DNA from 2 places in the Klebsiella sp. Sb-30 genome. Region 2 is predicted to be linked to the other one. Evidence: predicted binding sites of a transcription regulator. Region 2 holds the regulator's gene; the other holds the start of a gene.

Region 1 (3,414 bases), 1.5 Mb from region 2:
GCTGGTCAGTGAAACGGTGAAGGCCAATCAGCTGTGGGGCGAAGTGCTGGATAACGCGGCGTTTGAAGCCGAGCAGGTTGGAAAATCCTTCACCGTCGAGTATCCGCCGGGTCCGTGGCCGCTGTACGGCAATCCTAATGCGCTGGAAAGCGCGCTGGAAAATATCGTCCGTAACGCGCTGCGCTACTCGCACACCAAAATTTCGGTCAGTTTTTCGGTGGATAAAGACGGCATCACGGTCAACGTCGATGATGATGGTCCGGGCGTCAGTCCGGAGGATCGCGAGCAGATTTTCCGTCCGTTCTACCGTACCGACGAGGCACGCGATCGCGAGTCCGGCGGCACCGGTCTGGGGCTGGCGATTGTCGAGGCGGCGATTCAGCAGCATCGCGGCTGGGTCAAAGCCGATGACAGCCCGTTAGGCGGTTTGCGGCTGACCATCTGGCTGCCGCTGTATAAGCGCACCTGATCGCTCTTCTCCGGCTTACGCTGCGCTTAGCCGGGCTACCACAACTGTCCGCAGACGGGTAGCCCGGACAGGCGCAGCGCGCCGCCTCAGGGATCGTTCGCAGCCAGCGCCTGCGGCGTTATCGGCGAATTATTTTCCCCACAATCTCCGCGAATTGTCTTCTATCTGCCCGCTCAGGCGCCGTTTCTGCATGGTACGGCTCCAGCTCACCGACAGCCCCGCCGCCGAGAGCAGGCGATGGTATTGTTCGTCATCGAACGGCATATGCCAGGCAATGGCCCCCGCCTCATGGACGCTCACATCGCTTAGTCGGGAAACCAGCTCCAGCGGCGCATCGCCGGATACCCGCCCGCCCGCCACGACCCGATACAGCCAGCCGGTTTTACCGCTGTTCTGCATAAGCTGCGCCATATCGCTGACAGTAAAATGATAGTTAAGCTTGAAGCACGGTGAACGCGGCTGCGTCACCTGAATCAGCGCCTCTCCCCAGCGAAAGATGTCGCCGATACAGACCTCTTTTTCGGTCAGCCCTTCGGTCGAGAGATTCTCGCCAAACGCCGGGGCGCAGAAAAGATCCGCCTGCTGCGGAAGTTCAAGAGCCCAATGGGCGTAGTGTTCACGGGGATAGTGGCACAGCGCGCGGTCCGGCCCGCCATGTATTTTCGTCTCCGCCTGTTCATCGCCCTCCAGCCCCAGTTCGCCGAGGGTCAGTTCACCGTCGACCTGAATTTTCCCGATGGCGCTTGGACGGCTGCCGTCGTAATCCCTTACCTTGCCCACAAAGACATTCACCGGATAGTGCATCGCTGCTCCTTTGCTGCGGATATAAAAAAAGCGAGTCATCAGACTCGCTTCTCGTTCAGCACAATGCAACCTTATTTTTTGGCGGCAAAACGCGCTGCTGCTTCGTCCCAGTTAACCACGTTCCAGAACTCTTTGATGTAGTCCGGACGACGGTTCTGGAATTTCAGGTAGTAAGCGTGTTCCCAAACGTCCAGGCCCAGAATCGGGAAGCCGGAAGCGCCGGAGATAGCTTCGCCCATCAGCGGGGAGTCCTGGTTAGCGGTAGAAACCACGGCCAGTTTGTCGCCCTTCAGCACCAGCCATGCCCAGCCAGAACCGAAACGGGTCGCAGCCGCTTTTTCAAACTCCGCTTTGAAGTTATCAACGGAACCGAAATCACGTTCGATAGCGGCTTTCAGGTCGCCCTGCAGGGTGGTACCGGTTTTCAGGCCTTTCCAGAACAGGCTGTGGTTAGCGTGGCCGCCCGCGTTGTTACGCAGTACGGTTTTTTTGTCAGCCGGCAGCTGATCCAGTTTGGCGATCAGTTCTTCAGCAGACAGGTCAGCAAATTCCGGCAGGCTCTCCAGCGCAGCGTTGGCGTTGTTAACGTAGGCCTGGTGATGTTTAGTGTGATGGATTTCCATCGTCTGCTTATCAAAGTGCGGTTCCAGGGCGTCATAAGCGTACGGCAGGGCTGGCAGTGTATAACTCATAATCATCTCCATTATTGTCAAGCGGCAGGAAGTGTTAATGCCGAGTAAGCAGTTGGTTCATTATAGTTAATTAAATGATATTGAAAACGCTTATCAATGCCGTATTTTTAATAAGGTTATAACCGCAGGGTATACCTGCAATTTTGTGAGCTGGAACAAGTAATTAAGTTGTTGGTTGCCAGAGTTCAGCGTCACATGGCAACAGCCTGAAGGCGAGAAAACTGACCGATTTTTACACTCATCGTGTCGGAAGAAGATTTATCCGATAAAAAAATAGATGAGGATAAAATCAATGAATCACGCGATTACGATGGGTATTTTTTGGCATTTGATAGGTGCGGCCAGTGCAGCCTGTTTCTATGCCCCGTTCAAACAAGTTAAACAGTGGTCATGGGAAACCATGTGGTCAATCGGCGGGATTGTCTCCTGGCTGATTCTTCCCTGGGCTATCAGCGCGATGCTGCTGCCTGATTTCTGGGCCTATTACCGTTCCTTCAACGCCCCCACGCTCCTGCCGGTGTTTCTGTTTGGCGCCATGTGGGGGATCGGCAATATTAACTACGGCCTGACCATGCGCTACCTCGGTATGTCGATGGGGATCGGTATCGCCATCGGGATTACCCTGATTGTCGGCACGCTGATGACTCCAATTATCAACGGGCAGATCGATGTGCTCCTTCATACCCAGGGTGGCCAGATGACGCTGCTCGGCGTGCTGGTTGCGGTGATCGGCGTGGCGATAGTCACCCGGGCCGGCCAGTTGAAAGAGCGCAAGATGGGCATTAAAGCCGAAGACTTCAATCTGAAAAAAGGGCTCATGCTGGCGGTGATGTGCGGCATTTTCTCTGCCGGGATGTCCTTTGCGATGAACGCCGCCAGGCCAATGCATGATGCCGCGGCAGCGCTGGGAGTTGACCCGCTGTATACCGCGCTGCCCAGCTATGTGGTGATTATGGGCGGCGGCGCGCTGGTCAACCTTGGCTTCTGCTTTATTCGTCTGGCTAAAGTCAAAAACCTGTCGATCAAAGCCGACTTCTCGCTGGCAAAACCGCTGATTATCGCCAACGTGCTGCTGTCGGCGCTGGGCGGTCTGATGTGGTATCTCCAGTTTTTCTTCTATGCCTGGGGCCACGCCAGCATTCCCGCGCAGTATGACTACATGAGCTGGATGCTGCATATGAGCTTCTATGTGCTGTGCGGCGGGCTGGTCGGGCTGGTGCTGAAAGAGTGGAACAATGCCGGGCGTCGTCCGGTCAGCGTGTTAAGTCTGGGCTGCGTGGTGATTATCATCGCCGCCAATATCGTTGGCCTCGGCATGGCCAGCTAATGCCCTATGCGGCAACGCGACTGCGTTGCCGCCACTGCCCTGGGGTCATGCCAATTTCGCGATTAAAGACGACGGAAAAGTAGTTACTGTCTTCAAATCCGCACTGCATCGCAATGTCACCA
Region 2 (3,414 bases):
CGGGAGGCAACTCGCCGTACGTCACCGATGAGTATCGCGATACCCTGCTCGCCCAGTTCCCACAGGCGCGAGCGCACGTCATCGCCGGCGCCGGCCACTGGGTGCATGCGGAGAAACCGGAAGCCGTCCTGCGCGCCATTCGTCGCTATCTGACCGCTTTGCAGGCTTAACTGGCTAAAAACTGCCCGACCGCGCTGCAGAATGCCCGCGGTCGTTGGCGCAGCGGTTCGCCTGATGTATTATGGCGCGCTATCTGTGTCGGCTATAGCCCGGCAACTTGTTTCCCCGAAGTCACTCTGAATCATGGCAAAAGAACAAACGGACCGTACGACATTAGATTTGTTCGCAACCGAGCGTCGCCCGGGTAGACCAAAGACCAATCCGCTTTCGCGCGATGAACAACTGCGCATAAATAAACGCAATCAGCTCAAACGCGACAAAGTTCGCGGCCTGAAGCGTGTGGAGTTAAAACTCAACGCTGAAGCGGTTGATGCGCTCAACGAGCTGGCGGAAGCTCGCAATATGAACCGCAGCGATTTGATCGAAGAGATGCTGATGAACCAGCTGGCAACCCTGCACAGCCGGGATAAAGCCTGAAAATCCTCAAAAAAACACTTTCATGTAGCAGAGTGTGCAGTCGGGCGTGATTGCTGTTTCCGCGCCCTCCCCTGTTCTGCTATGATTGCCGTTATCTGCGGGCATTACGCCACTACCACATCATTAAGTTTCAAGAGGTTATTTTACTCATGGCAATCATCGGCATCTTTTTTGGCAGCGACACGGGCAACACCGAGAATATTGCAAAAATGATTCAGAAGCAGCTTGGTAAAGATGTTGCTGATGTTCACGACATTGCCAAGAGCAGCAAAGAAGATCTGGAAGCCTACGACATCCTGCTGCTCGGCATTCCGACCTGGTACTACGGTGAAGCTCAGTGCGACTGGGATGACTTTTTCCCGACGCTGGAAGAGGTCGACTTTAACGGTAAACTGGTTGCGCTGTTTGGCTGCGGCGATCAGGAAGACTACGCGGAATACTTCTGTGACGCGCTGGGCACCATCCGCGACATCATTGAACCGCGCGGCGCCACCATCGTTGGCCACTGGCCGACCGCGGGCTATCATTTTGAAGCCTCTAAAGGCCTGGCGGATGACGATCACTTCGTCGGCCTGGCTATCGATGAAGACCGCCAGCCGGAACTGACCAACGAACGCGTGACTCAGTGGGTTAAGCAGGTCTCTGAAGAGCTGCACCTCGAAGAAATCAAAAACGCCTGATGATTGTGCGGCGTTACCGTTAAGTTTCGCCGCATTAATAGATAGAAGCAATCAAACTAATAGCTACAAGTTTTTAACTTTTAATCACATATCTGTACAATGTCCTCTGATTTAACGAGGTCAGGTGACGTAGTTTGTAGCTGGGACCTCGTTTTTGACAGCATACAAGGCCCGATACTTGCAGTTTTCATTTAACGATGGCAGTTCTATAATGAGACGCATTGCATCGGGTGATTCTCTGTATTACTTCCGCTGATGGAAGTAGATCGTTTAGCAACAGGACAGATTCCGCATGACTGACAACAATACCGCATTAAAGAAGGCTGGCCTGAAAGTCACACTTCCACGATTAAAAATCCTGGAAGTCCTGCAGGAACCGGATAACCATCACGTCAGTGCGGAAGATTTATACAAGCGCCTGATCGACATGGGTGAAGAGATTGGTCTCGCTACTGTTTATCGCGTGCTGAACCAGTTTGATGATGCTGGCATTGTGACTCGCCACAACTTCGAAGGCGGTAAATCTGTTTTCGAACTGACCCAGCAGCACCATCACGATCATCTTATTTGCCTCGATTGTGGCAAAGTGATCGAATTCAGCGATGAGTCTATCGAAGCGCGTCAGCGTGAAATCGCCCACCGCCACGGCATCCGTCTGACCAACCACAGTCTGTACCTTTACGGTCACTGTGCGGAAGGCGACTGCCGCGAAGATGAACATGCACACGACGCGCTGGAAAAGTAATTTCCCACCGCGTGGACCACAAAAAGCCAACCTGACGGTTGGCTTTTTTATGTGCAAACGCCTACCCTTTTCTGCGCGCGGTATGCTCGTCGAGAGCACGGGTAAACGGTTCCTCATCCCAGCGGTTTGCCAGCGCTTCTCGTACCAGAGCCTGTTGGGTTTTCGGTACCATTCCACCTAATGGTGGGTCGGTATCAAGATTGGTGGGGAATGAGTAGCCCCGGGCAGCCACGGCAATCAGTGCCTGAACATCGCCACAGGATTGCGCGCCATGAAAAACGCCTGATGGTTAACATCAGGCGTTTTTACTGACAGGATCTGGCGCCCGCGATCAGGGCCTGGTGTTGTTGCTGCGAATCTCTTTCCAGATACGATCGCAACGCGCTTTCACCGCCTGGTCATTGCCGGTACGGGTCGCCTGAATACACTGTTGGTAATCCAGAACGCGCACGCTTTCCTGGTTGGCAAACGCCTGATGCTGTTTATCTTCTTTCAGCACGTCGAGAACGCTCTGGCAGGCCTGAACCTTATCCGGATTCCCTTCCGCCGTATTGATACAGGCGCTGTAAGCATCTTTTAGTTTCGTATCTTCTTTTGGCGCGGGGGACTGCGTACAGGCTACCAGGCCCGATGCCATAACCGCGATGAGCAATAGCTTCTTCATAATTGACCTCTCAGGTTTGCGGCAGGTTTACGCCTGCCGCCGCGGCATCAGAAAATAGTGAACGGAGCAATAACCATGAACTTCACGTCACGCTCATCCTGGAAGATATTGCCATAGCCACCGCTCCAGCTCGGGATGTCGGAGTGGTTGTCGTATTGGGTAAAGTGCAGTTTAAACAGCGTTCCTTTTGCCCGGCCGTCCTGTACGGTGTACATGGCATCGAGGCTATACGCGGACTCTTCCAGCCGTTTGTCCGGATTGTAATAGGCGTCCGGCGTGGACATTCTGCCCGGTTTGGCATCCCATGCGTAGACGTAAGAGGCGCCAAACGCCCAGCCCGGCATATTCCAGTTTTTCATGTCATACATCGCGCCGAAGAACACCGCTTTTTCACCGTTGGCGTTGAAGTCAGAACGGTTATCCCACCATACATCAAGACGACCGTTGGAAGAGGCATAGGTTGGGGTCATACGCTGCAGGAAGTAGCCCTGCTGGCCTTCAGCTTTCACCCAGGTGCCTTCCAGACGCAGGTCGAGGACATCAGCAACCTTGTAGCCAAAGGTCAGCGCCTGCAGCCAGGCAGTACCGTCGTAGATATCGTTCGTGCCGCCGTTACTGACTTTGTCGCGCGTACCATAGAACTGGTAGCTGGTGTTTAACGGCGTACCCGCGATATCAAATTTGTAGCTGGCCTTGGCAAAATACTGGTCGATATAGCCTTCAGCCTG

The links. The regulator Fur, encoded in region 2, represses iron uptake genes when iron is present. The targets are predictions, from matches to a motif close to ATAATAATGAGAACNACTATCAA.
Region 1: sodA (superoxide dismutase [Mn]) is a predicted target of Fur. The motif match lies at 2,040-2,062, and genes of this name have one in related genera.

What each region holds. Positions count from the first base shown of each region.
Region 1 covers NZ_CM172749.1:5,265,900-5,269,313, forward strand. The annotation lists gene cpxA (envelope stress sensor histidine kinase CpxA) at 1-469, shown strand, start outside; gene yiiM (6-hydroxyaminopurine reductase) at 599-1,273, opposite strand; gene sodA (superoxide dismutase [Mn]) at 1,345-1,965, opposite strand; gene rhaT (L-rhamnose/proton symporter RhaT) at 2,258-3,292, shown strand; gene rhaR (HTH-type transcriptional activator RhaR) at 3,297-3,414, opposite strand, start outside.
Region 2 covers NZ_CM172749.1:3,735,482-3,738,895, forward strand. The annotation lists gene ybfF (esterase) at 1-170, shown strand, start outside; gene ybfE (LexA regulated protein) at 304-597, shown strand; gene fldA (flavodoxin FldA) at 747-1,277, shown strand; gene fur (ferric iron uptake transcriptional regulator) at 1,570-2,022, shown strand; gene AC236I_RS17490 (ChiQ/YbfN family lipoprotein) at 2,354-2,686, opposite strand; gene chiP (chitoporin ChiP) at 2,734-3,414, opposite strand, start outside.